DNA from 4 places in the Micromonospora sp. NPDC048909 genome. Region 3 is predicted to be linked to each of the others. Evidence: riboswitches for the same ligand, from Rfam matches in the RefSeq annotation. Region 3 holds a riboswitch; each other region holds the start of a gene.
What was found. Region 3 has a riboswitch for cyclic di-AMP ahead of AB0C04_RS07095 (hypothetical protein). Riboswitches for the same ligand answer to the same signal wherever they lie in the genome.

Region 1: linked by a shared signal. The riboswitch ahead of AB0C04_RS03630 (hypothetical protein) and the one ahead of AB0C04_RS07095 (hypothetical protein) in region 3 are both predicted to bind cyclic di-AMP.
Region 2: linked by a shared signal. The riboswitch ahead of AB0C04_RS01355 (NlpC/P60 family protein) and the one ahead of AB0C04_RS07095 (hypothetical protein) in region 3 are both predicted to bind cyclic di-AMP.
Region 4: linked by a shared signal. The riboswitch ahead of AB0C04_RS23715 (C39 family peptidase) and the one ahead of AB0C04_RS07095 (hypothetical protein) in region 3 are both predicted to bind cyclic di-AMP.

What each region holds. Positions count from the first base shown of each region.
Region 1 is NZ_JBEZFU010000001.1:753,783-761,304, forward strand. It holds gene AB0C04_RS03620 (MarR family winged helix-turn-helix transcriptional regulator) at 1-259, opposite strand, end outside; gene AB0C04_RS03625 (carbonic anhydrase) at 437-1,159, shown strand; gene AB0C04_RS03630 (hypothetical protein) at 1,259-2,278, opposite strand; cyclic di-AMP (ydaO/yuaA leader) riboswitch at 2,282-2,413, opposite strand; gene AB0C04_RS03635 (YibE/F family protein) at 2,580-3,947, opposite strand; gene AB0C04_RS03640 (heavy metal translocating P-type ATPase) at 4,645-6,606, shown strand; gene AB0C04_RS03645 (metal-sensitive transcriptional regulator) at 6,610-6,906, opposite strand; gene AB0C04_RS03650 (cation transporter) at 7,053-7,262, shown strand; gene AB0C04_RS03655 (hypothetical protein) at 7,292-7,522, shown strand, end outside.
Region 2 is NZ_JBEZFU010000001.1:276,385-283,906, reverse strand. It holds gene AB0C04_RS01390 (MFS transporter) at 1-5, shown strand, start outside; gene AB0C04_RS01385 (hypothetical protein) at 208-513, shown strand; gene AB0C04_RS01380 (HEAT repeat domain-containing protein) at 616-1,311, opposite strand; tRNA gene AB0C04_RS01375 (tRNA-Gly) at 1,614-1,687, opposite strand; gene AB0C04_RS01370 (zinc metalloprotease) at 1,956-2,933, shown strand; gene AB0C04_RS01365 (pyridoxamine 5'-phosphate oxidase family protein) at 3,007-3,555, opposite strand; gene dcd (dCTP deaminase) at 3,655-4,233, shown strand; gene AB0C04_RS01355 (NlpC/P60 family protein) at 4,294-5,280, opposite strand; cyclic di-AMP (ydaO/yuaA leader) riboswitch at 5,347-5,482, opposite strand; gene AB0C04_RS01350 (N-acetylmuramoyl-L-alanine amidase) at 5,722-7,522, shown strand, end outside.
Region 3 is NZ_JBEZFU010000002.1:186,933-194,454, reverse strand. It holds gene AB0C04_RS07110 (alpha/beta hydrolase) at 1-379, shown strand, start outside; gene AB0C04_RS07105 (AAA family ATPase) at 505-2,622, shown strand; gene AB0C04_RS07100 (cation diffusion facilitator family transporter) at 2,727-3,641, shown strand; cyclic di-AMP (ydaO/yuaA leader) riboswitch at 3,795-3,924, shown strand; gene AB0C04_RS07095 (hypothetical protein) at 3,929-4,999, shown strand; gene AB0C04_RS07090 (hypothetical protein) at 5,147-5,668, shown strand; gene AB0C04_RS07085 (SRPBCC family protein) at 5,672-6,142, opposite strand; gene AB0C04_RS07080 (STAS domain-containing protein) at 6,213-6,575, opposite strand; gene AB0C04_RS07075 (hypothetical protein) at 6,929-7,069, shown strand; gene AB0C04_RS07070 (hypothetical protein) at 7,202-7,522, shown strand, end outside.
Region 4 is NZ_JBEZFU010000009.1:181,473-188,994, reverse strand. It holds gene AB0C04_RS23735 (polysaccharide pyruvyl transferase family protein) at 1-256, opposite strand, end outside; gene AB0C04_RS23730 (acyltransferase) at 562-1,779, shown strand; gene AB0C04_RS23725 (hypothetical protein) at 1,872-2,222, shown strand; gene AB0C04_RS23720 (hypothetical protein) at 2,402-3,172, shown strand; cyclic di-AMP (ydaO/yuaA leader) riboswitch at 3,458-3,599, shown strand; gene AB0C04_RS23715 (C39 family peptidase) at 3,828-4,673, shown strand; gene AB0C04_RS23710 (alpha/beta fold hydrolase) at 4,823-5,569, shown strand; gene AB0C04_RS23705 (CDP-glycerol glycerophosphotransferase family protein) at 5,597-7,312, opposite strand; gene AB0C04_RS23700 (bifunctional cytidylyltransferase/SDR family oxidoreductase) at 7,355-7,522, opposite strand, start outside.

The DNA.
Region 1 (7,522 bases), on a different contig from region 3:
GGTGGCGGAACCGGCCAGCCGGGTTGAGGGTGTATTCGTTGCGCCGGCCCACCCGGGTGCGGACCAGGTAGCCGCCGGCTTCCAGGTCGGCGACGATCGCCTGGGCCGCGCGTTCGGTGACGCCCACCTCGTCGGCGACGTCACGCAGCCGGGCGGTGGGGTTCCGGGCGATGGCAAGCAGCACGTGTCCGTGGTTGGTGAGGAAGGTCCAGTTTCGGGGGCTCCCGTACCCGCTCGTACTCGTCGCCATGGCCGTCATGGTATGGCTCGCCGGCGTTGCCCGTCGCCTTGGCCGGTGCTGCTGAACACCTGAAACGCATATCACGTATCCCTTGACGTATCTTGCGCTGAGTGTGACTGTGGATCACAGCCCGCGTCCGTCAGCGGCCGGGGGTGACGGTGACCTGGCCGATCGCGTGGGAGTCGAGGTGCGGGCATGAGCGGACCCGGATCGCCCGGAGCACACCCGGGCGCCCAGCGCGTCCCCGACGCGTCGGACGGTGTCGCGTCGCCACCCGACCCGGAGCAGGCCCTAGCCGAGCTGCGGGCGGGCAACCAGCGCTTCGTCACGGGCGCCCCGCGCCACCCGAACCAGGACGTCGAGCGGCGGGCCGAGGTGGCCGCCGAGCAACACCCGTTCGCGGTGATCGTCGGCTGCGCCGACTCACGACTCGCCGCCGAGATCATCTTCGATCGCGGCCTGGGTGATCTCTTCGTGGTCCGCACCGCCGGGCACACCGCCGGTCCGGAGGTGCTGGGCAGCGTCGAGTACGCGGTCAGCGTGCTGGGCGTCCCGCTGGTGGTGGTGCTCGGGCACGACTCCTGCGGCGCGGTGCAGGCGGCCCGGGATGCGGTCGCCACCGGCACCCCGCCGCCGGGACACCTCGGTGCGGTGGTGGACGCCGTGGTGCCCAGCCTCCGCCGGGCCGCCGCCGAGGGTGTGGACGACATCAACGGGATCGTGGACATCCACATCGCCCAGACCGTCGAGGCCCTTCTCGGCAACTCCACGGTGCTGGCCGCCGAGGTGGCCGGTGGGCGGTGCGCGGTGGTCGGCATGTCGTACCGGCTCGCCGCGGGTGAGGTGCTCCAGGTCGCCGAGGTGCCGGCGGGGGGATCCATCGCCCCGGTGGGCCTCGACGCGCCGGCGGGCGCCTAGCAGGGTCGACCCCGGCCCGCCGGTCGTGGGCGGTCAGCTCGCCCGGGTACGCGAAGGGCCGCCCCACGAGCGCGGAGCGGCCCTGTCGTGCGGATGTCGCTAGAGCAGCGACATGTGCACGTGGTCGGTGTGGTTGGAGGGCCCGCTGTAGGACTTCCAACCGGTCGCCGGGAACCAGATCTGCCTGTTCCAGATCACGTAGTAGATGCCGAGCCGGTCGGCGTTACGGATCAGGAACGCGGCCACGTTGTTGCCGTACATCCGGGTGTCGTTGTTGTGCCACGGCGCGAAGCCGCTCTTCTGCAGTGACCAGTCACAGGCGCGGCCCTTCGGGTGCTCCCACGGGCCGCCGGAGCGGTAGCAGCCGACGAACCGGTTGAAGCCGGCCCGCTTGACCTCCTTGTACGCGTGCAACGTGCGCGGGGTGACGCAGCCGGAGGTGGTGGGGTCGTTCTCGGAGCACGACTGCGGCTTCCAGTCCCCGTCGGCGGTCCGGCCCGGGCCGATCCGGGCGACCGGCGAGGTGGCCGAGACCAGGCCGCCGGTGAAGCCCTTCCCGCCGACCAGCGCCAGCGCCTTGTCCGCTTCGCGCTTCTGCTTGGCCATCACCGCGGTCTGCTTCTGCTGCTCGCGTACCTCGGCGTCGATCGCGAGCTTGGCCAGTTCGGCCCGGCTCTTGATGGCGTTGACCTTGGCAAGCTTCTGCCCGTTGACCAGGTTGAGCTCGTCGAGGCCGGCGGCGCGCTGGACGAACGAGTCCGGGGCCTTGCTCTCCAGCAGCACGGCCATCGCGCCGATCCGCCCGGTGCGGTAGGACTGAGCGGCGATCTGCCCGACCTGCGGGGCCAGCGCGTCCAGCTCGTCCTGCGCCCGCTTCACCTCGAGGGCGAGTTCCAGCTGGCGCTTCTTCGACTTCTCCAGCTTGATCTTGGCCGAGGAGTAGCTGCGGTTGGTCGCCTCGATCACGTCGTTGAGCAGCTTGGGCTCGCCGTCCTCCTCATGCCCGGAGGGGGTGCTCGGGGTGGGCGCGGCGGACGCCGGGAGGGGCCCGGCGAGCACGGCCAACGCGGCGAACACGGCCACCACAGGTGTCAACCAGCGGCGTAGGGGTGCCGTCACAGTGTTCCCTTCCATCGACCGCCGACCGGGTTAGCTGACGGGTTCGGGGCGGAAGTGGCCCCTACCGCTGGCGCGGATTCACCCCGGGTACCTGGGTTCCCGGTTCGCCCCTTGGCGATTGGGCGGTGGTACCGCAGGCGCCGCTGCGCGCCTTCGTCGGTAACCGGCAGCGAGGTTACCTGAGAGTCGACCCGTGGATCTACGTCCGGATGCCGACTAAAACCGTCATTTCGCCATTGCGCTGGGTGATCAGTGACGTGGTCGTCAGGTCGTGGGACCCGCCTGATCACGCTGCGGAGTGTCACCATGCGCTGTCTGTGCTCCTGTCCGGGTCGGGCCACCACTTCCGGGTGGCGGGGGATGGTTCCGGATCTCCGGCCGGACCGGGCCGACCCGCACCGAGCGCCTCCAACGCCTCGGCCCGGTCCGGCGCCGGCCGGGCGGCGGGGGTGGTGGGAGTGCCGTCGCCGGCGCGCTCCGGCGTTCCGTCGTGACCGGCCGTGGTCACCAGCGCGGCCAGCGCGGTGGTCAGCGGTACGGCGGCGATCAGGCCCAGCGTGGCGACCGCGCTGCGGACGATCTCCTGGGCCAGGAACTCGCTGGTGAGGATCTGGCTCACCCCGCGGGAGTCGGCGGTCAGCAGGAGCAGCAGCGGCAGCGAGGCGCCGGCGTACGCCAGCACGATGGTGTTCACCGTCGAGGCGATGTGCGCCCGGCCGACCCGGGTCGCGGCCCGGTAGAGCTGCCGGCGGGACAGGCCCGGGTTCGCGTGGGCCAACTCGGTGACCGTGGCCGCCTGAGTGACGGTGACGTCGTCGAGCACGCCGAGTGAGCCGATGATGATGCCGGCCAGCAGCAGGCCGTGCAGGTCCACGTCGGCCTGGAACATCGACAGCGTGGTGGCGTCCTCGCTGCCGAAACCGGTGAGGTGGGTGGCGGCGGTGGCCAGGGTGCCGAGCAGCCCGGTGAGCACCAGGCTGCCCAGGGTGCCGAGCACGGCCACCGAGGTCTGCGCGGTGATCCCGTGCGTCAGGTAGAGCACCACGAACATGATCAGCGCGGCGCCGACCACCGCGACCAGCAGGGGCGACCGGCCCGCGCTGATTCCGGGGAGGACGAAGGCGAGCAGGATGGCGAAGCTGGCGGCCAGGCCGGCGAGTGCGGCCACCCCACGCCACCGGCCGAACGCGACGATGGCGGCGGCGAAGACGACAGCCAGCCAGATCAGTGGCGTGCCCCGCTGGTGCTCCGCGATGTTCCAGCTGCTCGCCGTCGGATCGGCCGGATCGGTCAGCTCGACCAGGATGATCTCGTCGCCGGCCTCGACCCGTGGCGCCCCCGGACCGGCCGGAATCGGGGTCTGCACCTGCTGTCCGGCGGCCGGGCCGGTGTCCACCCGTACGCTGACCGTGCCGCAGGGTTCCGACCCGGTCTCGGGCGCGCCCTCGGGGACCTCCGGCGCGGGCGGGCAGGACTCGCTCACCACCCGGGTGACCGTGCCGTGGTAGCGCGGCACGTCGGCACCGGCCTCCGGCTCGGGCGAGTTCCAGGGCCAGAGCACCAGAGCGGCGACCACGGTGGCGAGGACGAGGGGGACCACCGTCGCGACGAGGATCCGTCGCACCCGGGGCGGGGTGGACGGAGCGGGACGGGTGTGGTCGGCGCCCAATGCGAGTCTCCCAACGAATCCGAGGCGGGGTACGTACCGGCGGGGCGAACGGTTCAGCGCCGCCGGACGACCACCGGGGTAGGCGCCTCGGATGGCGCCAGGGTGGTGCGACGGTGACCCACCGTGAGCGCGACGCCCGACCGGTTCCGGCCGCGGGCGGCGGACGGTGCCCGACGGTGCGGTCGGGCCGGACGGTGCGGGATCCGGAGAGCCATTGTCGGAATGCTAACCAGGTGTGGCCGACGCCGCCGCTCGCGTGGGGCGGTGTCGGGGCACCGCATGCCGGGGAAGGTGCCCGCCGGGCCGGCCGGGCGGGCATGGTGGAGGCATGCCCGTGCACCCGCGATCGCCGGAGCCGGATCACGGCACCTCCGCGCCCGCCCCGCCGCGGCGCGGTCATCCGGGGCGGGGCGGACCCGGTGGCCGGCCAGCTCACGACAGCCCTGCCGGGCCGGCGGGTCACGACGACCACGCCGCTCCGGCCGGCCGCGAGAACCAGGCCGGGCCCGTCGGGCCCGCCGGGCGCGACAGCCACGACAGCGACGCCGGACCGGCCGGGCAGGACAGCCCGGCCGGGCACGACAACGGGGCCGGCGACGACAGCCACGCCGGGCGGGCCGGGCGCGGCGAGCACGCGGGCCACGGCGGGCACGACAAGCACGGCGGGCACGACAAGCACGCCGGGCACGACCCGGAGATGTTCCGGCGGCGGTTCTGGCTCTGTCTGCTGCTCACCGTGCCGGTCGTGGTCACCAGCCACATGGTGATGGAGTGGTTCGGCTACCGTCTGGAGTTCCCGGGCCGCTCCTGGGTGGGGCCGGTGCTCGGCTCGGTGGTGTTCTGGTGGGGCGGCTGGCCGTTCCTGGTCGGCGCCGTACGCGAGGTCCGGGACCGGGCGCCGGGCATGATGCTGCTGATCGCCATGGCGATCAGCGTCGCCTACGTCGCCTCGCTCGCCACCAGCCTCGGCGCCTTCGACCTCGACTTCTGGTGGGAGCTGGCCGCGCTGGTCACCATCATGCTGCTCGGTCACTGGCAGGAGATGCGGGCCATCGGGCAGGCGCGGGGAGCGCTGGCCGCGCTCGCCGCGCTGCTCCCCGACCAGGCCGACCGGGTGACACCGGACGGCGGGGTGGAGTCGGTCCCGGTCGTCGGGCTACGGGTCGGCGACGTGGTGCTGGTCCGGCCGGGCGGCCGGGTGCCGGCGGACGGCCGGGTGGTGGACGGCGGTGCGGAGCTGGACGAGTCGATGGTCACCGGGGAGTCCCGGCCGGTGCTCCGATCGGTCGGGGACCGGGTGGTGGCCGGCACGGTGGCCACCGACTCGGCGCTTCGGGTCCGGGTCGAGGCGGTCGGCGAGCAGACCACGCTCGCCGGCATCCAGCGGATGGTCGCCGAGGCCCAGCAGTCCAGCGGGCGGGCGCAGGTGCTGGCCGACCGGTTCGCCGCCGCGCTCTTCTACCTGGCCACCGCCACCGCCGTGGTCACCGTGCTGGTCTGGACGCTGCTCGGCCAGGTGGACGAGGCGGTGGTCCGGGCCGTCACGGTCCTGGTGATCGCCTGCCCGCACGCGCTCGGCCTGGCGATCCCGCTGGTGATCGCGCTATCCACCGCGCTGGCCGCAGGGTCCGGGATCCTGGTGAAGGACCGGCTGGCGCTGGAGCGGATGCGGACCGTCGACGCGGTGCTCTTCGACAAGACCGGGACGCTGACCCGGGGTGAACACGCGGTCACCGACCTGGCGGCGGCGCCCGGCACCGACCGGGACGAGCTGGTGCGGCTCGCCGCCGGGGTGGAGTCGGACAGCGAGCACCCGCTGGCCCGGGCCATCGTGGCGGCGGCGGACCAGCGCGGCGGGGCGGCGCGGGCGACCGGCTTCCGGTCCCTGCCGGGCCGCGGCGTGCAGGCCACGGTCGACGGTACGGAGTACGCGGTCGGCGGGCCGGCGCTGCTGCGGGAGCTGGGCGCGCGGCTGCCGGACGAGCTTGGTCCGGCGGTCGACCGGTGGGCCGGCCGGGGCGCGGCGGTGCTGCACCTGGTCCGGCTGCCGGACACGGTGCTCGGTGCGTTCGCGTTGACCGACGAGGTGCGGCCCGAGGCGCGGAAGGCGGTCGCCGAGCTGCGCGCCCAGGGCGTCGGGACCATCGCGATGATCACCGGCGACGCTCGGGCGGTTGCCGAGGCGGTCGCCGCCGACCTCGGTTTCCGCCCCGGCGACGAGGTCTTCGCCGAGGTGCTGCCGGCGGAGAAGGACGGCAAGGTGACCGAGCTGCAGCGGCGCGGGTTGACCGTGGCGATGGTCGGCGACGGGGTGAACGACGCCCCGGCACTGGCCCGGGCCGACGTCGGCATCGCGATCGGCGCCGGCACCGACGTGGCGATCGAATCGGCCGGCGTGGTGCTCGCCTCCTCGGACCCGCGCGGCGTCACCGCGGTGATCCGGCTCTCCCGTGCCTCGTACCGGAAGATGCTGCAGAACCTGGGCTGGGCGGCGGGCTACAACGTGGTCGCGTTGCCGCTGGCCGCCGGGGTGCTGGCCTCGGCCGGGGTGGCGCTGAGCCCGGCGCTCGCCGCGGTGCTGATGTCCGCCTCCACCATCGTGGTGGCGCTCAACGCCCAACTGCTGCGCCGGGTGCGCCTCGGCCCGGCCGGCGACTGACGGTCAGCCGCGCTTCATCAGGCGACCGACGGCGGCCATCATCTCGGTGGCCATCTCGTCGGCCCGGCCTTCGGCCGCCCCCTCGTGCATGCAGTGCCGGGCGTGCCCGTCGAGCAGGCCGAGCGCGACCTTGTCCAACGCCGCCTGGATCGCGGAGATCTGGGTCAGCACGTCGATGCAGTAGCGGTCCTCGTCGACCATCTTCTCGATGCCGCGGACCTGCCCCTCGATGCGCCGCAGCCGGCTGAGCAGTTGGTCCTTGCTGGCGGTGTACCCGCGGATCGGGGTGGGAGTGGTCATGCCGACAAGGATAGCCTACCCCTGGGGGGTATGGTACGGTCCTGTGGTGGCCGATACCCCCACCGGGTACCGGTACATCGACAGGGCGGCTGTCCGCCCCGCCTCACCCCCTGCGGGTGCGGCTGGGCGGCGGAAGGAGAGTTCCGATGATCACCACGACGTACCAGGTGCAGGGCATGACCTGCGGGCACTGCGTCAGCTCGGTCAGCGCCGAGGTCGGCGCCATTCCGGGCGTCAGCGACGTCCAGGTCGACCTGGCCACCGGCCGGGTCGCCGTCACCAGCGAGAGCCCGCTGGACGCCGCGTCGGTGCGCGCCGCGGTCGACGAGGCCGGCTACGAGCTCGTCGACGCCTGACGGCGTCGGACGAAGATCGAGGTATCACGATGAACACCGGAATGAAGCTGGGCGGCTTCGCCCTCGGGCTCGTCGCGGTGTTCGGCGCGGCGTACGGGGTCGGTCAGGTGGTCGGCCCCGTCGCCCCCGCCGCCGAATCCCGCCACCAGAGCACCACCGGCGCCGGGCACGACACCACCGGCGACGCCGGACACGGCGGCGAGGAGGGCACGGACGCCCACCTCCCCGGCGGCCTGCTCGTCTCCGACCGCGGCTACACC
Region 2 (7,522 bases), on a different contig from region 3:
GCTGAGGCGAGCAAGCCGAGGTCACGGAAAACGTCGAAGGCTCTGGCTGGGCCTCGTTTCCTGGCCCGGGCCTTGATCGCGGAGCGCTGCTGCTGACCTGCTCGACCTGTCGGCTGTAGCCGCCTATTGCGCCTGACTGATGGCCGGCTTGGCTGTACGGATGGCTGTACGGTCGCAAGAGATCACCGAAAGTAACGGAGCGGCGAGATGGCCAACCCTGCTCGCGCAGCCGCACTGGTGGCGCTGGCGAAGCTGTGGGATCAGGGATGTCCCATCGCCTCACCCGATGACCGCGAGCGCCTCGTCGACATCGGCTTCCGCCGCTGGGACAGCTTCCATCGGCGACACCCTCGCATCCGCCAACCGCCGCACGAGGCCAGGATTCACGATCTGGTGCGTGGGCTAGTCGAGGCGGTCGAGCCCGAACCGCGCATGGTCGGCCCCCTGGTGAAGGACTACGAGTGCGTCGCGGAGGTTATCGCCGCCGCAGCTTCCCTGCCGCGGGAGCCTTGATCGGCCCGAACCGTCGGTTTGGCAGGACGCGCTGAACCGACCGCGATGCCCGAAACGCCTGCGGTGCCGTCGGCACCGCTAACCCGCAACACCAAACCGAGATCATCCGCGCGGCGCTCGGGCGCGTGCTTTCCGCCGGTGTTCGCGGATGTTCCGCAGCGTCTTCAGCGCCTTCTTCGCGGCGGTACTGACGTGCGCGCCGGTTCGCACCCTGGCGTGGTCCTCGGCCGCAAGGTGCGTCAACAGTTCCTCGGCTCGATCGTCGCCGGTAGCGCCGAGTGCTCGTGCTGCCCAGAAGCGCACTTCCGGATCGTCGTGTGAGGTCGCCTGGATCAGGCGGTTGAGCGTTTTGGTGGCAGGGCGCGCCAGTGCGGCCGACAGGTAGCCGGCACGCACGGGCCGGCGGGGCGACTCCAGCGCAGTCCACAATTGCTCGATCGCCTCGTCGTCGCCGATGTCAGCCAGGGCGTACGCGGCGGCGGCTCTGACGTGCTCAGCTGGGTCATCGAGCACCTGCGCGAGGGGCGTGACCGCAGTGGGATCGCGTATTTCTCCCAGGGCTTCGCAGGCGCTCTCGCGGGCGAAAGCATCCGGGTGGCGAAGTAGGTCGATCAACACCGGGGCGGCCGCCTGAAGGCGCAGGATCCCGCAGCCGGTCGCCGCCCACGCCTGGCATCCGTACTCCTCGTCGGCAAGCGCAGCAAGGAGCGCATCGGCCAGCGACTCGTCACCGAACAGCACAAGGAGATTCAACGCGCGGGAGTAGATCTCGGGGTCGAAGTTCCGGTACCCGGTCACGATCTCCTTGAGGACCTGCTTCGCAGCCGCGTCCCCTCTCTCTGCCCCAGTCAAGAGGGCATGCAGTGCGTCCAACCGAATCTCACGGTCACGGTGAGTCAGCTCCCAGGATCGGTCACGCATAGAAGACAATCTAGAGCAGCGAGAAGGCGGGGCTGACACCTCGGACAGGCCGAAGGCCCAGGGCAGGACGACAGGTAGGAAGCGTGCCTGGTGGCCCGTGGATGACCCGGCCGCTGCTCGCGGCTCGAGAACGTCGAAGGCCCCGGCCGGGACTCGCGTCCTGACCAGGGCCTTTCGCGTGGAGCGGGTGACGGGAATCGAACCCGCACTGTCAGCTTGGGAAGCTGATGTTCTGCCATTGAACTACACCCGCAAGCGGGACCACTGTACCTGAGTCACCAGCCCCGTGCACCCAGGTACCCCTCGGCGCGAGGCGCGCCGGACGCCCGTTCGGCGAGGCGGGCGGCGGAGGCGGGTCGGTTGCCGGCCGGGCCGGTCACCGGCGCGCGTTGGGCAGGGAAAAGTTTCCCCGCGACAAGGCATAGCCGTTCTCAAATCTGTCGATCGGTTGTAACGTCGGCCACACGTTTCAGCCACGGCGTGACACACCCCCTGCCGCGCCGACAGAAAGAGGTGGGCCCATGGGACTCCGTCCCAACCTGCTGACCCGGCGTGCCGCCGGCGTCGCGTCGACGACCCTCGCGCTGCTGCTCAGCACCGCCGCGGTGGGCGTCGTTCCGGCCGCTTCGGCCTTCGCCGCCGCCCCTGCCGAGACCTGCGCGGAGCCGGCCGACGTCCACTCGGACGCCCGCGTCAAGGCGGGCAGCGCGGCCAAGCACGAACCCAACGAGCTGACCGTCAAGCAGGCCCGGGAGCGGGAGGCCGACCTGGCCGCCGCGCTGCGGGAGCGCAGCAACACGCGAGCCGGCGCCGCCCCGCTGGCCGCCGTCACCATTCCCGTCGTCGTGCACGTGATCCAGCGGGACAGCACCCGCGCCGGCGGCAACATCCCGGACTCGATGATCAACTCGCAGATCAGCGTGCTGAACCAGGCCTACGCCGGCGGCACCGGTGGCGCGGCGACCGCCTTCGGCTTCCAGCTGACGAAGATCAACCGGGTGACCAACCCGGCCTGGTACCCGATCGTGTACGGCTCGTCGGCCGAGCGGCAGATGAAGACCGCGCTGCGCGAAGGCGGCAAGAACACCCTCAACGTCTACCTGGGCGAGCTGAGCGACGACCTGCTGGGTTGGGCGACCTTCCCGCAGCGGAAGCTGAGCAGCACGGACGGCGTGGTGGTGCTCGGCGAGTCGCTGCCCGGCGGCACCTCCACCAACTACAACCAGGGCGACACCGGCACCCACGAGGTCGGCCACTGGCTGAACCTTTACCACACCTTCCAAGGTGGCTGCGGCGGCCAGGGCGACAGCGTCAGCGACACCCCGGCCGAGGCCTCGCCGGCCTACCAGTGCCCGACCGGGCGGGACACCTGCACCGCGACCGGCCTGGACCCGATCACCAACTTCATGGACTACACCTACGACTCGTGCATGTACCAGTTCACCGCCGGGCAGGCGAGCCGGATGCTGACCGCGTGGAACGCCTACCGCGCCGCGTAGCCTCTCCGCGTACCACCGGTGCCGGCCCCGTCGCGACGGGGCCGGCACCGGCTTCTTCCTCCCCGGGATGTGCTCAGGCGGCCGAGCGGTGGGCGTCGCATCGGGCGGCGCCGGCCAGCACCGGTGTCGGCGCGGCCGGCCGGTCGGCCGCGTGCGGATCGAGCCAGACCTGGACGGCGGGGCGGCCGAAGCCCTCGGCGGGCCCGCCGGCGCTGCCCGAGTCACGCCGGGCCAGCATCGCCACGTCGACGGTGAACTCGAAGAGCCGCCAGTCGACCTGCGGCGCCGCCCCGGCACTCGCGGCCAGCCGGGCCACCCGGGCCTGATCGGTGACCGGCCGGGCGTGGCCCGCGACGTAGGCCTCGTCGTCGCTCTCCTCCGGCGGGAACGAGTGCAGCGCGTAGCGCCCGTCGCGCTCCAGGTCGCGCCGTTTGGGCGAGTCGATGACGAAGCAGAAGAGCCCCTCGTCGGTGATCACCGGCGACACCGGGTGCACCCGGGGCCCGCCGTCGGCGCGGACCGTGGCCAGGTAGCCGAAGCCCGGACCGTACTGCTGCAGGAGAACGCGGATCCCGTTGGCGAGGCGGGGCTCGTCAGCGGCGAATTCGGACCAGGAAGCCATGCCGACATTCTATCGAACAAATGTACGAGGAGCGACCGCGACGCGCTGGTCACCGGCACCGGATCCGGCCGTCCTGGCGGGCCTCGCTATGGTGGTCCGATGCTGCTCTCCGACCGCGACCTGGTCACCGAGATCAAGGCCGGCACGCTCGGGTTGGAGCCGTTCGAGCCCACCCTGGTGCAACCGTCGAGCATCGACGTACGCCTCGACCGGCTCTTCCGGGTCTTCAACAACCACCTCTACACCCACATCGATCCGGCGATGCAGCAGGACGACCTGACCTCGGTGGTCGAGGTGCCCGACGGGGAGCCGTTCGTGCTGCACCCGGGGGAGTTCGTGCTCGCCTCGACCCTTGAGGTGATCTCGCTCGGCGAGCAGCTCGCCGGCCGGCTGGAGGGCAAGTCGAGCCTCGGCCGGCTGGGCCTGCTGACCCACTCCACCGCCGGCTTCATCGACCCGGGCTTCTCCGGCCACGTGACGCTGGAGCTGTCCAACGTGGCGAACCTGCCGATCACCCTCTGGCCGGGCATGAAGATCGGGCAGCTCTGCATCTTCCGGCTCTCCTCGCCGGCCGAGCATCCGTACGGCTCGGCCGTCTACGGCTCGCGCTACCAGGGCCAGCGGGGCCCGACCCCGAGCCGCTCCTGGCAGAACTGGCGCGCCTGGCCGACCCGCTGATCCCGGCACGACGAAGGGCCCGCTCCGGCATCGGAGCGGGCCCTTTCATCAGTACGCGGATCAGCCGGGTCGGCCGTAGCTGTGGATCGGGCCGTCGTCGACCTTCTTCATCTTGACCGGTACGCCGGCCTGCGAGGCGTGCACCACCCAACCACCGCCGACGTACATGCCGACGTGGTGGATGTCGCTGTAGTAGAAGACCAGGTCACCGGGGCGCAGTTCGGCCCGGCTGACGTTCTTGGTCACCCGGCTCTGCTGGGCCGCGTTGTGCGGCAGCGAGACCCCGGCCTTCGCCCAGGCGGCGAGCATCAGGCCCGAGCAGTCGTACGAGTTCGGGCCCTCGGCGCCCCACACGTAGGGCTTGCCGATCTGGGCGCAGGCGAACTTGACCGCGGTGCCGGCGGCTCCACCCGGATAGGTTGCCGGGCAGGGGGCGGGCCGCAGCGAACCGCCGCCGCCGTTGCCGTACACCTTGATCCGGAGCTTCTGCAGCCGGTCGATCTCGGCGTTGATCTGCTTCTTCTTGGCCGCGAGCTGGGCCTCGGTCCGAGTGAGCTGGGCGACCATCTCGTCGAGCGGCGCCTTCTGCCGGGCCAGCTGGTCGCGCAGGTTGGCCACCTGCTGCACGTCCTGCTGCTGGTTGTGGGCGAACCGGTCGAGCAGCTCGAGCTGGCCGACCACCTCGCTCGGGCTCTGGCTGCCGAGCACGGCGTTGATGGTGAGGACGTTCTCGCCCTTGTACGCGCGTACCGCGAGCGCGCTGACCTTGTCCATGGCCTGGTCGACCTGGAGTTGCAGCGGCTTGATCCGGGCACCCAGCGCGTCGGCCTGCTTGCGCTTGGCGGCGAGGTCCTGCCGGGTGGCGTTGTGCCGCTCGATGATGGGTTCGAGCTTGTTCCAGTCCTCGTCGATCTGGCGCTCGATTTCGGCGACCGACGGGTCGGCGTGGGCCGCCTTGGCGCCACCGGTCAGGACGACGGCGACGCCGAGCAGTGCGGCGAGCATGAGGGTGAAGCGGGACCAGCGTGGGCGCGGCGCAACCGTCACCGGGCCGGCTGTCGCCGGCCACTCGGACGGAGGCCGCGGGGCTTGGTGGGCCACCGGGCTCCGGACTCCTTCTTCCTGACCGCCTACCGGGTTAGCTGACGGGTTCGGGCGGGAAGGTAGGCGCCCTACCGCAGTGACTGCGGATTCACCCCGGAAACCTGGGTCCCCGGCTCGCTCGCGAGCGACTCGGCGGTGTCGGACCGTTACCGCCCCGGCTGGACGGAACTGTTGGCGGGCCGACGAATGACCAGAGTAGAGATGGTCGTTATCGATCCGCAACCCATGGGGCCGTGACACTCCGTACCCGAGTCGCGGTGGCGCACCCTCGGTCCGTCATGAAGATTTCCTTCCGTGAATGTTGATAGATGGAAAGGTATTGACGCAGTGGTCGCGCCAGGGCCAAGGTGACCCCATCCCTACCCGTCCGACCTGGGGGGTTCGATGCACCGTTCAACCCTGTCGAGGAGCAGGCGCGCCCTGCTCACCGCCGCCGTGGTCACGGCCGCGGCAGCCGTGCCACTCGGCGGCGGCCCGGCCACCGCCGCGCCGCCCGACGACCGCCAGCAGCAGTACGCCGCCGCGGCGGCGGAGTACGGCGTACCGGAGAACGTCCTGCTCGGCGTCTCGTACCTGGAGTCCCGCTGGGACACCCACGCCGGCACGCCGAGCACCAGCGGCGGGTTCGGGCCGCTGCACCTGACCGACGTCGCCCACGTCACGTCGCAGCCCGCCGGCTTCCACGTCGACGCGCACGAGGACCCGCGCGGTGACGAGTCCCGACCGTTCACCGTCACCGCGCCGGCCGGCGCCGCCGCGAGCAGGAACGCCCCGCTCGCCGCCGCGGTGCAGACCATGCAGGCCGCCGCCACGCTCACCGGCGCGACGGTGGACGCGCTCCGCTCCGATCCGGCCACCAACATCCGCGGCGGCGCCGCGCTGCTCGCCGCGTACCAGCGGGAGCTCGGCGGCCCGCTCGGCGCGAGGACCGACCCGGCCGCGTGGTACGGCGCGGTCGCCCGCTACTCGGGCGCCGACACCGAGGAGACCGCCGCGGCCTTCGCCGACGAGGTGTACGACCAGCTCCGCTCCGGTGCGAGCCGCCGCACCGACGACGGCCACCAGGTCACCCTCGCCGCCCGGGCGGTCAGCCCCGACCAGTCCGGGCTGCACCAGCTCGGGCTACGTCGGGCGGAGCGGCCGGACGGGCTGGAGTGCCCGGTCGGCCTCGGCTGCGAGTGGATCCCGGCGCCTTACGAGAAGTACGGCCCGGGCGCCGGCGACTACGGCAACCACGACCTGGGCAACCGTCCGGCGCAGCAGAAGCTGGAGTACATCGTCATCCACGACACCGAGGGCTACTACGGCCCCAGCGTCGGGTTGGTGCAGCAGGCGGACTACCTGGGCTGGCACTACACGCTGCGCTCGGTGGACGGCCACGTCGCCCAGCACATCAAGGCCAAGGACGTCGGCTGGCAGGCCGGCAACTGGTACGTCAACGCCAAGTCCATCGGCATCGAGCACGAGGGCTTCGCCGGGCACGGCACCTGGTACACCGAGGCGATGTACCGGGCCTCGGCCAAGCTCGTGCGGCACCTGGCGCTGCGATTCAACATCCCGCTGGACCGGCAGCACATCATCGGGCACGACAACGTTCCCGGCACGGTGGCGTCCACCGTCGCCGGAATGCACTGGGACCCGGGCCCCTACTGGGACTGGTCGCACTACTTCGACCTGCTCAGGGCGCCGTTCCGGACCACCGGCACGGCCTGGACCGGCCTGGTCACCATCGACCCGGACGTCACCACCAACCGGCCGGCCTTCATCGGCTGCAACCAGCAGCCGCCCGGCGTGCCGACCCCGCCGCCGCCGGCCGAGCCCTGCCCGCTGCGCGGCTCGTCCGCGGTGATCCTGCACAGCGCGCCCAGCCACGACGCGCCGCTCGTCAACGACCTCGCCGAGCGGCCAGACGGCACACCGGACACCATGTACATCTCGGACCACGGTGCCCGCGCCTCGGCGGGGCAGACGTACGCGGTGGCCGAGGTGCGCGGCGACTGGACGGCGATCTGGTACCTCGGCCAGAAGGCGTGGTTCCACAACCCCGCCGCGGTGCGGACCGCGAAGTGGGCGACCGGCTTCGTGGTGACTCCGCGGCCGGGGAAGGCGACCGTGCCGGTCTACGGGCGGGCCTACCCGGAGCAGGCGGCCTATCCGGCCGGGGTGCCCTACCAGACGATCTCGC
Region 3 (7,522 bases):
CTGGCTGCTCTTCGGCGACCGCTGCGACCCCACCGACATCCGCCTGGTCACCTCCGCGGTGGCCCGGGCCTCGCTCCGCTCGATCGGCGGGTTCCGCGCCTCGATCGGGGCGCAGCACCGGCTGGAGACCCTGGCGGCGCTGGCCCACCTGCCGGCCGCCGCGCTGGTCGGCGACCGGGACCGGCTCACCCCGCCGCCGTGCGCCGAGTCGATCGCCGCCGCGCTGCCGGCGACCGAGCTCACCGTCTGTCCCGGCGCCGGGCACATGCTGATGATGGAACGGCCCGACGAGGTGAACGCCGCCCTGCTCGGAGTGCTCCGGCAGGTGCTGGGCCGGCCCGCCCCGGCGAGCGGTCCCGCGCCGGTGGCCGGGGGCTGACCAGGACGTCCGGGGCGCACCTCGGGCGCGGTGGCGCCGGCCGGGGCCGTACCCTCGTCCGGTTGGCCCGGCACACGGCCCGCGGTATCCGCGGCGCCCGCGCCGACGGGGATCAGGAGCGTTCGTTGACCGACCAGACCACCCTGGACCAGGAGATCGCCGCCGAGCAGCGACATCTCGACCGGGTGTACGCCCGACTCGCCGAGCTGCGGCGGGCGGCGGTCCACGCCGAGCGGGACGGCTACCGACTGGCCCGGGTCGGCAACTTCGGCGCGCTGGTCGAGCGGGACGCCATGGTCTTCCACGCGGCGCGACGCCGGCACGCCCTGGACGCCGAGCACGAGGGGCTGGTCTTCGGCCGGCTCGACCTGCGCGACCAACAGGTGCTGCACGTCGGCCGGCTCGGCATCCGGGACGAGCACGCGGTCAGCCTGGTGGTCGACTGGCGGGCTCCGGCCGCCGCGGCGTTCTACCAGGCCACCCCGGCCCAGCCGCTCGGCGTGGTGCGCCGCCGGACGATCCAGTCCAGCGGGGAGCGGGTCACCCGGATCGAGGACGACCTGCTCGACCCCGCCGCCGCCCCGCCGGACATGGCGGTGGTCGGCGACGGTGCGCTGCTCGCCACGCTCTCCCGGGCCACCGGGCGGGGCATGCGGGACATCGTGGCCACCATCCAACGGGAGCAGGACGAGGCCATCCGCTCCCCCGGGTCGGGCGTGACGATCGTCTCGGGCGGCCCCGGCACCGGCAAGACGGCGGTCGCCCTGCACCGGGCGGCGTACCTGCTCTACTCGGACCGCAGCCGGTACGCCGGCGGCGGCATCCTGGTGGTCGGCCCGTCCTCGGTCTTCGTCGAGTACATCGCCTCGGTGCTGCCCTCGCTCGGCGAGGACACCGCCACCCTGCACTCGCTCGGCACGCTCTTCCCGGGGATGACCGCCACCCGCACCGACCCGCCCGAGGTGGCTTCGGTGAAGGGCTCGCTGCGGATGCGCCGGGTGCTGGAGCGGGCGGTGCGCGACGCCGTGCCAGACGGCCCCACCGAGCTGCGCCTGCTCTACCGGGGCACGCTGCTCCGGCTGGACCGCCGGGAGCTGGACGGGATCCGGGAGCGCGCGCTGCACCGGGGGGCGCGCCGCAACGAGGTGCGCCGGGCCGGCTTCGACGGCGTCTTCTCCGCGCTCTGGGCGCAGGCCCGCCGGCTGGGCATCGGCCGGCTGCCGGAGCAGCGCGCCTTCGAGGACGAGATCGCCGAGCGGCCGGAGTTCCGGGAGTTCCTGAAGGCCTGGTGGCCACGGCTGCACCCACGGCACGTGCTGGGCTGGCTGGCCCGCCCGGAGCGGCTGCGCCGCTACGCCGGCGGCATCCTCGCCGGCGGCGAGATCCGGCTGCTGGACGCGGCGTACCGGACGCTGGACGCCGAGGGGCTGACGATCGCCGACATCGCGCTCCTCGACGAGCTGGACTCGATGCTCGGCCAGCCGGTGCGGCCCGCCCGGGCGAAGCGTGACCCGTACCAGCTCGCCGGCGGGGTGCGGGAACTGAGCACCTTCGCCGACCGGCAGCGGGCCGCCCGGGAGGCGGCCCGGCAGCGCCCGGAGGACTACCGGGAGTACGCGCACGTGGTGGTGGACGAGTCGCAGGACGTCTCGCCGATGCAGTGGCGGATGATCGGCCGGCGGGGCCGGTTGGCGTCCTGGACGGTGGTCGGCGATCCGGCGCAGACGGCGTGGACCGGCGACCCCGCGGAGCTGACCCGGGCCCGCGACCACGCGCTGGGCCGGCGGCGCCGGCAGCAGTTCACCCTCACCACCAACTACCGCAACTCGGCGGAGATCTTCGCGGTGGCGGCGGCCGAGATCCGCCGGCTCTACCCGGACCTCACGTTGCCCAGCGCGGTCCGCTCGACCGGGGTCGACCCGGTCGAGCTGGTGGTGCCCGCGACCGAGGTGCGGACCGCCACCATGGCGGCGGTGACCACGCTGCTCGGCGAGGTGGAGGGGACGGTCGGGGTGATCACGCCGGTGCCGCGTCGGGACGAGGTGGCCGGCTGGCTCGGCCCGCTGAACGCTCCCCGGCTGCAGGTGGTGACCAGCCTGGAGGCCAAGGGCATGGAGTACGACGGGGTGGTGCTGGTCGCGCCGAGCGAGATCCGGGCCGACCCCGGCTCGGGCGTCCGGACGCTCTACGTGGCGCTCTCCCGGGCCACCCAGCGGCTCACCACGATCGACCCGACCGGCTGACACCGTGCGAGGCACCGCCGCCACTGAGCGCGGTCGATTACTTGCACACATAGCAATGTGAGCATATATTTGACCGGTCCGGACCGTCGGCGGAGGGTGAGTTGGTGGGCGCAGGTCATGACCACCACGGGTCGGTGGCGAACGCCGCGCAGCATCACCGTGGCCGGCTCTGGGCGGCCTTCGCCCTGCTGAGCGGCCTGATGGTGGTCGAGGCCGTGGCCGCGTTCCGCACCGGCTCGCTGGCCCTGCTCTCCGACGCCGGGCACATGTTCACCGACGTGCTCGGCATCGGCATGGCGCTCGCCGCGATCACCGCCAGCCGACACGCCAACCAGGATCCGCAACGCACCTTCGGCCTCTACCGGCTCGAGGTGCTCGCCGCGCTGGCGAACGCCGTCCTGCTCTCCGGGGTCGCGGTCTACGTGGTGGTCGAGGCGGTCGGCCGCTTCGGCGACCCGCCGGAGGTGCTGGCCGGCCCGGTGCTGGTGGTGGCCACGCTGGGCCTGCTGGCCAACCTGGGCGCCTTCGCGCTGCTGCGCTCGGCCGCCCGGGAGAGCATCAACCTGCAGGGCGCCTACCTCGAGGTGCTCGGCGACCTGCTCGGCTCGCTCGGCGTGATCGGCGCGGCGGCGCTCATCGCGGTGACCGACTGGTGGTGGGCCGACCCGCTGGTCGCGGTGGCCATCGGCGTGTTCATCCTGCCCCGCACCTGGCGGCTCGGGCGGGCCGCGGTCCGCATCCTGGTCCAGGCCGCCCCGGAGCACCTGCAGGTGACCGCCGTGCACGACCGGTTGGCCGAGGTGCCCGGCGTGGCCGGCGTCCACGACCTGCACGTCTGGACGCTCACCTCGGGCATGGAGGTGGCCTCCGCGCACCTCACCATGTCGCCCGGGGCCGACGTCGGCGCGGTGCTCGCCGCCGCCCGGACGGCGCTCAGCGAGGACTTCCACATCGAGCACGCCACGTTGCAGATCGAGCCCGGAGCGACCTCCGGGGCCTGCGGGTCGGTGGAGTGGTGATGAGGACTCTCTTAATTCAGGGTGGCTATCGTCCGCTTACGCCGGATTTTCCGGTAACCACAGCAGCACCCTCTGTCACTTCTGCTGCAGAGGTCGCCCTGGCACCGGTAGGCTCGGTCCCGGCCTCCGCCAGGCGGCGCCCATCGGCGCCGGCGGTGACCGTCGCCTAATCGCCGCACGGCGAGCCGGGGAACCACGTTCGTGGGGTGCATCCGCGTCAGCGGTAGGGATCTTCCGTCCCGAACCCGTCAGCTAACCCGGTCGGCGGCTGACGGAAGGACATGTGCATGCCACCAGTGGCACCCGTACGACGACGCGCCGCCCGAATGGCGGCCCTGATCGCCGCGACGCTCGCCCTCGGCGTCGCGATCGCCCCCGGCACCGCCGCCGGCGCCGCTCCCCCGGCCGGGCAGCTCGCCGCGGCCCCCGGGCAGGACGAGGAGGGCGGCACCCCCGCGCTGCGGGCCCAGCTCGAGGCGGCTAGCAAGGGCTACCTCGACGCGAAGAGCGCACTCGACCGGTCGGTGAAGCGCCAACAGCAGCTCGGCGCCGAGCTGAAGACCACCGAGGCCGAGCTGAACGTGCGCAGCGGCAAGGTCGGCGAGATCGCCGGGGTGGCCTACCGCACCGGCCGGCTCGGCGCGATGTCGGCGCTGCTCAACAGCGGCTCCCCGGACGGCTTCATGGACCGGGCCGCCGCCCTGGACGCGGTGGCCGCCAACGAGGACCGGGTGCTGCGCGAGCTGCTGGCCACCCGGGACGAGGCGAACCGGACCCGGGCCGCGCTGGACGGCGAGATCCGCGAGCAGCGCAAGCAGGTCACCGTGATGGCCAAGCGGAAGGAGCAGGCCGAGCGGGCGTTGACGGTCGCCAACAACAACGCCACCCGCGCCGCGGACGTCTCCAACCGGGGCACCTCCACCGCGACGGCCACCCCGGCCCGGCGCAACTCCGACGGCTCCTGGCCCTCGGAGTCGTGCAGCGTCAACGACCCGACCCCGGCCACCGGCTGCATCACCCCACGCACGCTGCACGCGCTCAACCAGGCCAAGGCGGCCGGCTTCACCCGGTACGTCTCCTGCCACCGCAACGGTGGCTCGGGCGAGCATCCAAAGGGTCGAGCCTGCGACTTCGCCGCGCAGAAGGGCGGCTTCGGCGGCGACGCCACCGGCGGGGACAAGACCTACGGCAACAACCTGGCGGCGTACTTCATCCGCAACTCCGACCGGCTCGCCGTGCTCTACGTGATCTGGTACCGGCAGATCTGGCTACCCAGCAGCGGCTGGAAGTCGTACAGCGGGGCGGGCGGAGACCCGTCCAGCGACCACACCAACCACGTGCACCTGTCGGTCTACTGACCCGGCCCGCCGGGCGGTCCGCACCGCGGGCCGCCCGGCGTACGCACGCCGTGGCGTCGCCACCGGCAGCGCTACGTCGCCGGGCGTAGCCGAGGTGTCGTCGGTCGCCGGACGAACCGGCGGGCCCGCGCGGGCAGCATCGGCGGCATGACCCGGATACCGCCCCGCACCCGCAAGGCGCTGCTCACGCTGCACCTGGTCACCTCGCTCGGGTGGCTCGGCACCGACCTGGTCCTGCTCACCCTCGGCATCTCCGTGCAGCGGGGCGCCGACCCGGCCGTGGTCTACCCGGTCGCCGCGCTGATCGGCACCGCCCTTTTCGCCCCGCTCAGCGTGCTGGTCTGGCTGGTGGGCGTGGCCAGCGCGCTGCTCACCCCGTGGGGACTGCTGCGGCACCGCTGGGTGCTGGTCAAGCTGCTCATCACGACGGTGATGGTCGGGCTGGTGCTGCTGCTGCTCACGCCGAACCTACGCGCCGCCGGAGAACTCGGCGCCACGCTGCCGTCGAGGGACCGGGCCGACCTGGTGATCGCGCCCGCCGTGTCCACCACTTTGATGATCATCGCGACCGTGCTCTCCACCTACAAGCCGTGGGGCCGGCCGCGCCGGGCGGCCGCGCCGGTGGCGAGCCGCCGCCCTTCGGCGGTGGCCGGACGCCCGGCGCGCTGACCGTCAGTCGGTGGCGCTCGGGCCGCCCGGGGCCGCGTCCAGCACCGCGGCGAGCCGGCTGGCCAGGCCCAGGTGCGCCGCCTGCGCCTGCCGGAAGGCGTACCGGAACAGGGGCGCCGGCGCGGCGAGGGTGATCTCGACGTCGATCCGGACCAGCCCGCCGGGCTCGGCGCGGAGCCGGGTGTGGTTGCGCACCGTGGTGGCCGGCCACTGCCGGGCCACCATGACGATCTCGTCGTCCGTGCTGACCAGCAGGTCTGCCTGGTAGGTCGTCCGGAACCGGAGCGGACCGGCGGCCAACCGGTCGCTGATCGCGTAGCTGGCACGCGCCCCGGGCCGAGGCGGGAGCTGCCGCACCTCGATGATCAGCGGATGCAGTTCGCCCTGCCGGCGCAGGTCAGACAGGAGCGCGGTGGCCTCGGCGAGCGAGCAACGCGCCTGGACGGTGTAGCTGAACGAGTCTCGCCTGAGCACACCGTCTCCCCGCCGCCGTTGGTCGCCCGATCGTCGCGTACGCCGGGCGGGCTGGCAACGCCCGGACGGCTCAGGCGCCGGGAAGCACCTCGGGGGTGGCGGCGCCGGCGTAGTAGGGCTCGGGCGCGCCGAAGAGCCCGAGCAGGCCGGTCACCCAGAGCTGCCGGTGCACGAACCGGCTCGGCTCGGTGACCACCAGCTTGACCCCACTCACCTCGGCGGTCTGGAAGCCGGCGACCATCGCGCTGATGCCGACGGAGTCGATGAAGGTGACGAGCCGCATGTTGAGCTCGATCCGGGCCGGGCGCCCCTTGGCGAGCACCTCGGCGATCGCCTCGCGCACCTCGTACGCCGTGTCGACGTCGATCTCGCCGCGCGGGGCGATCTCCACGACACCACCGGACAGAACCGACTTCACAATCGACAGGCTCACGCGAGCACCTCCACCCGCCCGTCCCCCGGGCGTCTCATCAGTACGCGGGCCGCGACCGAGAGTATTCCGCCGACGCCCTCGGTCGCCACCCCTCAGGATGAGCAATTCGCGGATCAGGGCACACTTCGTCACCCTTGTCCGGACTTTTCTCTTCGTCTGTTCGTTCAGCGAATCGCCAAACCGGCGCGTCGCCGGACCAGAGTAACCGGTGCCCGCCACCACGGCCGGAACGGCGCGGATCCGGCGCGCCCACCCCCGCCCCCGGCACGCCGGGGCCGCGCGCGGGCGGTCCGCGCGGTTGCCGGCGCTGCCTAGCATCGGCCGGGAGTGCACCGTGACGGAGAGGACGATCGATGATCAAGAGACTGGCCGGGCTGGCCGGCGTCGCCGCCCTGCTCGCCCTCGCCCTGGCCTGCGGCTTCGGCGGCGGAGACGACGACGACGATGACGACGACGACTTCGCCCGCGGCGCGGCCGTGGTCGTGCTGCACTGAACCCACCGCCCGAGGGGGCGGGTTTGCGGCGCCGGCGGGCGGGGCACTGGCGGGTAGGCGAACCGTGAGGCGCTGGACAGACGCCGGAGTCCGAAGTGGCCGCCGACTCCGGCACCCGAGGAGGTAATCACGATGTTCGGAACCAACCTGGTGGACCGCCGCAACAAGCCCGAGCGGATCGCGGACCAGGCGTGGCAGCAGCTGGTCTCTGCCGTCAACGCCGCGGGGGACAGCGTCCGGGACACCGCCCGGTCCGCCCGCCGCGGCGGTCATCGCCTCGGTGACGAGGCCGGCGACCTGGTCGGTTCCGCCGCCGACGAGGCTCGCCACCGGGCCAGCCTCGCCTTCGACGCGCTCGCCGGCCGTCGGCCGGCGCTGCCCTGGACGCTGCTGATCGGCGCCGCGCTGGTGGGCGCGGCCGTCGGCTGGGCCGCCGGCACCGCTGCCCGGGCC
Region 4 (7,522 bases), on a different contig from region 3:
AGCTGCGGCGGAACGCGTTGGCGAGCGGGATGACGTACACGTCGTACTGCTCGTTGATCTTGTCGGCGTCGCGCAGGTCGATTTTGAACTCGGTGGAGGTGATCTCCGCCGTCGCCGTCCGGAGCAGCTTGTGCGCGGCGTGGCTGAAGACCAGGTTGCCGTTGTTCTCGCCGATCCAGTTGCCCTCGAAGGCCTCCTCCGGCGAGTAGACGTCGAAGGGCCCCTTCTTGGCCCGCATGAGGATCCGCTGGTGCATCGGTGGCTCCACCTCTCGTCCGTCCGCGGCGGCGTCCGACTCCGGACACCGGCCCCGACAGGGTTGGGGAGGCGGTACGTCCGACACCTCCAGGCCCCGAGATATTAGGCCACGCGACAGCGGACGAACACCCACGCGTCACCCTCGTCCACCCGGCTGGACGGCGTCCACCGACCGGGCGGGTAGGGTGCCCGAACGGACGGCACTGACCGGGAACCACCGCACGGCGGCGGCCTGCGCCGCCCACCGGACCGCTGGGAGGAGAGGTACGTGCTGGTGACGCCGCGCAGGGTGGAGGACCGGCCATGACGGGCGCACCGACGACCGTGGCGCCCGGCCGGACCGCACCGGCCGGCCGGCTGCCCTCCCTCACCGGACTGCGCTGGATCGCCGCGCTGCTGGTCTTCGGCTTCCACGCCGGCACCATGCGGATCATCGCCGAGCCGGACTACCAGGGCGTGGTCAACAAGGTGTTCAGCCTCGGCCTCTCCGGGGTGCAGTTCTTCTTCATCCTCAGCGGGTTCGTGCTGGTCTGGTCGTACCGGCCCGGCGAGCGTCGGCGGGACTTCTGGCGCCGGCGGGTCGCCAAGATCTACCCCAACCATCTGCTGCTCTGGGCGCTGGTGCTGCTGGTCGGGCTCTGGTTCGCCGACCCGGTCAACCCCTCGGCGGCGGTGCAGAATCTGCTGCTGATCCAGGCGTGGAACCCGACGCCCGGCTACTTCTACAGCGTCAACACGGTGAGCTGGTCGCTCTCCTGCGAGTTCTTCTTCTACCTCTGTCTGCCGCTGGTGCTGCCCTACCTGCGCCGGGCCCGGCCGTGGCTGCTCTGGGCCGTCGTGGTGGCCGTGCCGCTGCTGATCCTGGCGCTCTGGCCGGCCCAGGCGCTGGTGCCGGAGGCCGACCGCTGGTGGTTCACGCAGATCTTCCCGCCGGTGCGGTCGCTGGAGTTCTGGATGGGCGTGGCCGCCGCCGAGCTGATGCGCCGCGGCCGGTGGCGGGGCCCCCGGCTCACGTCGGCCAGCGTCCTCTTCGTCGCCACCTGGGCGGTCGCCGCCGCGTGGGTCCGCGCCGAACTCTGGGCCGCGCTGCTGTCGGTGGCGTACATCCTGGTCATCACGGCAGCGGCCGACGCCGACGTGCGCGGCCGGCGCTCACCGTGGCGGTCCCGCCCGATGATCTGGCTCGGCGAGGTGTCGTTCGCCTTCTACCTGGTGCACGTCTTCGTGATGATGACCGTGCTGCGGCTGACCGGCGACTGGGGCGTCGGGCTGCCCGGCTGGCGCGGGCCGGCGGTGGTGCTCGGCTTCCTGCTGCTGAACCTGGTGCTCGCCGGGCTGCTGCACCGCTACGTCGAGATGCCGATGATGCGTCGGCTCGCGCCACGCCGGCGGGCCCGCCCGGCCGACACCGCGCCGCCGGCCGCGCCCCCCACCGCGCCGCCCGCCACGGTCACCGTTCCGGCGCCGCGCGCGGGCACCGCGACCCCCGCCGACCAGCCGGCGTACGTCGAGTCGCGCTGAGGCTGTCCACCCTGGTCAGTGCCCTCGGCGCGGCGTCGGCGACACGCCCGTCACGCGATGCGACCCGGCGGCGCCGACGGTAGCGTGGTGCCGTGCCTTCCGTCGCGCTCACCTGTCCCCTGTGGTGGGTCGCGCGATGGGCGGCCCGGCTGCTGACCAGCCTCGCTGTCCTCGGTGCCCTGAGCCTGGGAGCGTCGGCCACGGACGCGCCGGCGCCGGCGGTGGCGCCGGTGGCCGGCTCGGTCGCGGGGCACCACGCCGGCGCCGACGACACGCTGGCCGCCGAGCAGCGGGTTCCCACCGGCGTTCTTCCCTCCGTGGTGGCCGGTCCGGCCGCACCGGCGCCGGCTGGCGCGTCGACCGTGGTGGTCGCCGCGGACGTCCGGCCGCCGCTCTCGGCCACGCCGGCCGCCCGGGCGCCCCGGGCCCCACCGGCCGCCTGATCGCACCCCGCGCAAGCCGCCCGCCGCCGCGCCTGTCGAACCTCCCCGCCGCGCCCGCCCGACGACCCGATCCGGGCTGTTCCACTGCCCCAGCTCCGGGCAGCCCGACAGTGGCCCGCGATCACGCCGGAAGCCCCGGCCGTCCCGCACCCGCCTCCGCTGCCCGTTAGGTGCCGTCAATGGAGAAGACCGTCCTCTACCAGTTCCTGATCGAGGTGCCGCAGGCCGCCGCCATCTGGTCGGCCCTGCTGGTGCTGGCCCTGACCGTGCTCACCGTGCTGGTCGCCCGCCCCGAGCGCGACCGACCGGACGACACCCCGCCTGCCGCCCCGACCGAGCGGGAGCTCGCCGCGGCCGACGCCGCCGACCTGCGCCGGTACGCCGACGAGGTGGCCGTCGCGGCCGCCGGGGCCGCGCAGACCGCCCGCCGACGGCGCGCGGACTGGCTGGCCACTCAGGCCGAGGCCGAGCGGGCCTGGACGGCGTACGACGAGGCGGAGGCCGTTGCCCGGCGGTTCGCCGGCGCGGGCGCGTTCGGCCCGCCCAGGACACCGCACACCCCCGCCGAGTACGCGGCCCGGGAGCGGCACCTGCACCGGGCCGCCACGGCGGCGCACTGGCGCGGCGAGCTGACCCTGCGGCAGCTCGGCGACGTGCTGGCCCACCGCAACGGCTGGGATCCCCGGCGGCACCCGGTCGAGCAGGAGGTCCTGCTGGCCCGGGTGATCCGGGACGGCAAGCTGGCCGAGCACCGGGCCGCGGTGCAGCGGGAGCGGTCGGCGTGGCGGGACGCCGAGTTGGCCGCCGAGTCGGCCCGGACCCTCGCCGCCGAGGCGTACGCGGCGGCGGCGCGGCTCCGGCCGGCCCGGGTGCCGGCGCCCCGCCGGGCCGAGGGCATCAGCGCCGCACGGGCCACCGTCGGGCGTTGGCGGCCGGCCCGGGTGGGCTGATCCGACGATTGTTCCGTGACCCCGGTCACAGAGCGCCGGAAACGGTCAGCCGGAACAGTGGGCACCAATCTCGCAGGGGTTCCGGGGCTGTTGTCGCCGACCTGTCCGATTGTCGCCCTCCGGTGCCGGCAGAACTGCTCGTCCCATTGAGTCACGCCAGTGTCCGTACGCGCAAAAAAAATTATCATGATCGACGTTTACGCAGGTGGGTAAGGGTTGGCAGGGTCCATACCTACCAGTAGTGTCGGCGCGTCCGGTGCGGTAACCGATCGCAAGAGGCGACGCCGCGCCGACCCGCCTAATCGAGTTCCACGAGCCGGGGACCCACAAGCATTTCCGGGGTGAATCCGCGAGCCACGGCCCGCGGTAGGGCGATCTTCCCGCCCGAATCCGTCAGCTAACCCGGTCGGCGGTGTCGGAAGGAGTTCAATCCTCGTGTCATCCGCTCCCACCCCTTGGTCGTCCCCACCTCTCCACGGCACCGCGGTGCCCGCGCTCGCCCGCCCCGTAGCGGCGAGCTGACCCCGGCACCCGCGTCTTCCGCCCGGCCACCGGGCGTTCCCCTGAGCGGTCCACCACCCGCGGACGAGATCCGCGCGGTCACGCCTGCCTGTCCTCGGACGCCGGCGCGGTGCGTCGCTCTTCCCCTCAGTCCGTGGAGGATCCCGTGAAGCACACCCTCAAGCGCCAGCTCCGTCGTCTCGCCACCCAGCGTCCGGTGCAGGTCGCCGCCGCGTCCGCCGCGGCGCTGGTGCTCGCGTCCGGCACCGGCGCGCTGCTCCACAACGGCGACGACAAGCCCGTCACCCAGCACGCCTCGGCCTCGGTGGCCGAACTGCGCAGCGACAGCGTCGCCTCCCGGGGCGAGGCCCGGACCAACCCCTCGACCAGCAGCTCGCCGTCGACCGCCGCGCCGTCGGCGGCCAGCCCGGCGCCTGCGGTCAAGAAGGCCGTCGACCCCGACCTGACCCGCAAGCCGGAGCCGCCGAAGCCGCCGGCGAGCAAGATCCTGGACTACGACTACCAGGCCCAGACCACGTACTTCTACTGCGGCCCGGCCGCCACCCGCAACGCGCTCAGCGCCGCCGGGATCGAGCGCAGCCAGGACGCCCTGGCCACGCAGCTCGGCACCACCGAGATGGGCACCAACTCCGCCGAGGACACCACCCGGGTGCTGAACGCGGTGGTCAAGGGCGACCCGTACCGGACCCGGATGTTCCCGGGCGCGCCCAGCCCCGCCCAGATGGACCGGCTCCAGGCCGACGTGGTGGCCGCGGTCAGTGACGGGCGCGGCGTGGTCGCGAACATCGTCGGCGACGCCACCGACGTCGACGGTGGGTGGCACTCCTTCTCCGGCGGGCACTACATCGCCGTGGTCGGCTACCGGGACAACGGCCGGACCGTGAAGATCGCCGACTCGGCGAACCCGGCGGTGCCGTCGTACTGGATCACGACCATCGACCTGGCGAACTGGATGGCCACCCGCGGCTACTCCGCCTGAGCAGACAGCAGGACGTCGGGCGTCGGCTCCCTCAGGGAGCCGGCGCCCGCTGCGTTGGTGGGCGGAATCCTGTCGGATCCGCTACCTCCGGCTGTCGTCCGCCGACCGGACACTCGCCCGGCAGCCGGGCCGGTGGCACACTGCGGACCATGGTCGATGACACCGGTACCCGCGCCGACCGCCAGCCCGTCCTGCTGCTGCTGCACGGGCTGGGCGCCACCGGCGAGGTGTGGCTGCCCTGGGCGCCGCTGCTGGAGAGCCGGTGGGCGGGACGGTGGCTCGCACCGGACCTCGCTGGGCACGGCTGGTCACCGCCGCTGCCGGCGTACTCCTTCGGCGCGCTGGCCGAGCGGGTCGCCGCCGCGCTGGCGCCGGGCGACCGGTTGGTCGTGCTGGGGCACTCGTTGGGCGGCGTGGTCGGGCTGGCGCTGGCCGCCCGGGCCACCGGGCTGCCCGTGGACGCGGTGATCGGGCTCGGCATCAAGGCCGTCTGGTCCGAGGCCGAGCTGGACAAGGCCGGCGAGCTGGCGACCCGACCGGTCACCTGGTTCGCCAGCCGGGACGAGGCGGCCCGCCGCTACCTGCGGGTCTCCGGGCTGGCCGGGCTGCTGCCGCCGGACCACCCAGTGACCGAGGCCGGGCTGCGCCAGGTCGACGGTCGCTGGCGGCTGGCCATGGACCCGGGGGCCTTCGCGGTGGGCAGGCCGGACCTGCCCGCCCTGCTGGCCGGGACCGACGTGCCGGTGCTGCTCGCCCGGGGTGAAAACGACCCGATGGTCACCGACGCGCAGCTCAAGGAGCTGGGGGTGCCGGTCGCCACGCTGCCCGGGCTCGGCCACAACGCCCACGTCGAGGATCCGGCCGCGGTGCTGGCGTTGGCCGACCCGTACCGCTGAGCCGCCCGACGGGCGTGTGCCGGCGGCTCAGGCGGTGGGGGACAGCGGCAGCGCCTCCGGCTCGACCGGCAGCCCGGCGCGCGGGGACGGCGGGCTCCAGCCCGGCTCCAGCTCCCGCCGGGCGGCGTCCAGGAACGCGTCTGCGTACGACTCGGCGGGGAAGTCACCGAGGTAGCGCCGCCGGGTCACCCAGCGCTCCGGCGCCATCGGGTCGGCGCCGAGCAGCCGGTCCAGCATGTCGTCCAGGTTGGCCATGTCCCGGCGCAGCACGTAGCCCGCGCCGGCCAGCGGGAACCGCTCGGTGAACCGGTCGCCCTCGCCGCCCATGTCGGTCACCGCGAACGGCTTGCCCGAGTAGAGGTAGTCCGAGATCACCCCGGAGACGTCGGAGATCAACGCGTCGGAGCGGTTCACGCACTGCACCAGGCTCAGCTCTCGGCTCGCGGCGGCGCCCCAGATGTGCGGCCGCCCGGTCCGCGCCCGATCCGCCGACAGCAGCTCGGTCAGCCGGCCCAGCTGCCGGGCCGAGGCCGGGTTCTGCGCGGTGTACGGGTGGGCGCGCAGGATGACCGTCGCGCCCCGGTCGAGCAGCCGCCGCAGCAGCGCCTCGGCCACCGGCAGCGAGCAGTAGTCCGCGTCCGCGTGGTGCCCGGTCCAGGTCGGGGTGTAGAGCACCGTCCGGGGCGCCTCGGCGGGCAACGGCTCCGGGCGTACCTCGATCGACTCGACCTGCGGGCGGCCCACCACCACGAACTTCTCCGCCGGGATGTCCACCCCGGCCCGGGCGTACCGGTCGATCGCCGCCGGCCCGGCCACGAAGATCCGGTCGAAGATCGCGGAGACCGGGTTGGCGCTCGGCGCCTTGTCGCTGTCGCCGTGGTGCAGCTGCACGTGGGTCAGCTGGGTGAACCGGATGAGGTGGGCGTTCTTCGCGCCGTGGTTGACGTAGAAGGCCACCTTCAGGCTCGGCACCAGCACCTCGTCCATAGCCCGCAGGGTGGGGCAGTAGACGACCGGGGCGGTGGTGGCCGCGGCGACCGGGGCCAGGAACTCCGGCTCGCGCACCAGCACCAGGAACGGCCGGCCGATCCGCTGCAGGTACGGCAGCCACATGGTGACCTGGTACTCCGAACCGGGCGGGGCGGAGAAGTGCAGCACGAACTCCGGCTGGTGCCGGCGCAGCGCCCGGCCCACCGCCCCGCCGCCGGCCGGCGGACGGAACCGCCGCCGGGCCAGGTCCAGCGCGACCGCCCCGGCGCCCGCGCCGACCAGCAGGGTCACCGCGAGGGCGACCAGGGCCGGCAGGGTCGCCGCGGCGCTCAGCGCGAGCACGGCGAGCAGCCCGAGCAGCGCGCCGCCGAGGTGCGTGGCGACCAGCGGAGCCCAGGACCGCACCGGCAGGTTCGCCGCCCGGATCTCCAGGTTGCCGGCCTGCCGCAGCGGCCCGACCAGCAGCACCAGCCCCAGCAGCACCAGGGCCGTGGCGGCCAGCGCGGGGTCGAAACCGGCGTCCAGCCGACGGGCGTACCCGACCAGGACGGCGGCGGCGATCAGCGTCGTCTCGGCGGCGGTGTCCGCGCTCGGGCGGATCCGCCGTTCCACGGCGGCCGCGCCGAGGGCGGCCACCGCCAGCGCCAGCCCCCAGCCGGTCGCCCCGGTCAGGGCCACGACCAGGAAGGCCAGCACGGCCAGCCCGATGCTCAGGCACCGTGCGATCAGCTTCCGGACCAGGTCACCACGCATGTCGCTCCGTTCACCGCCGTCCCGGTCAGCAGTCGTCGGCCGTCAGCCGACGCTCGCCGTGGCGGCGTCCGCCTCGGCCGGCGTCGGCTGGGCCGGCACCGCCGGCGCCTCACCCGGCGCCCGGCGTACGTCGATGACCTGCCCCGTGAGCTCCGAGATCAGCACGTCGAGCGAGGCCTGGGCGACGGTCTCGGCGGCGAGCAGGGTGTG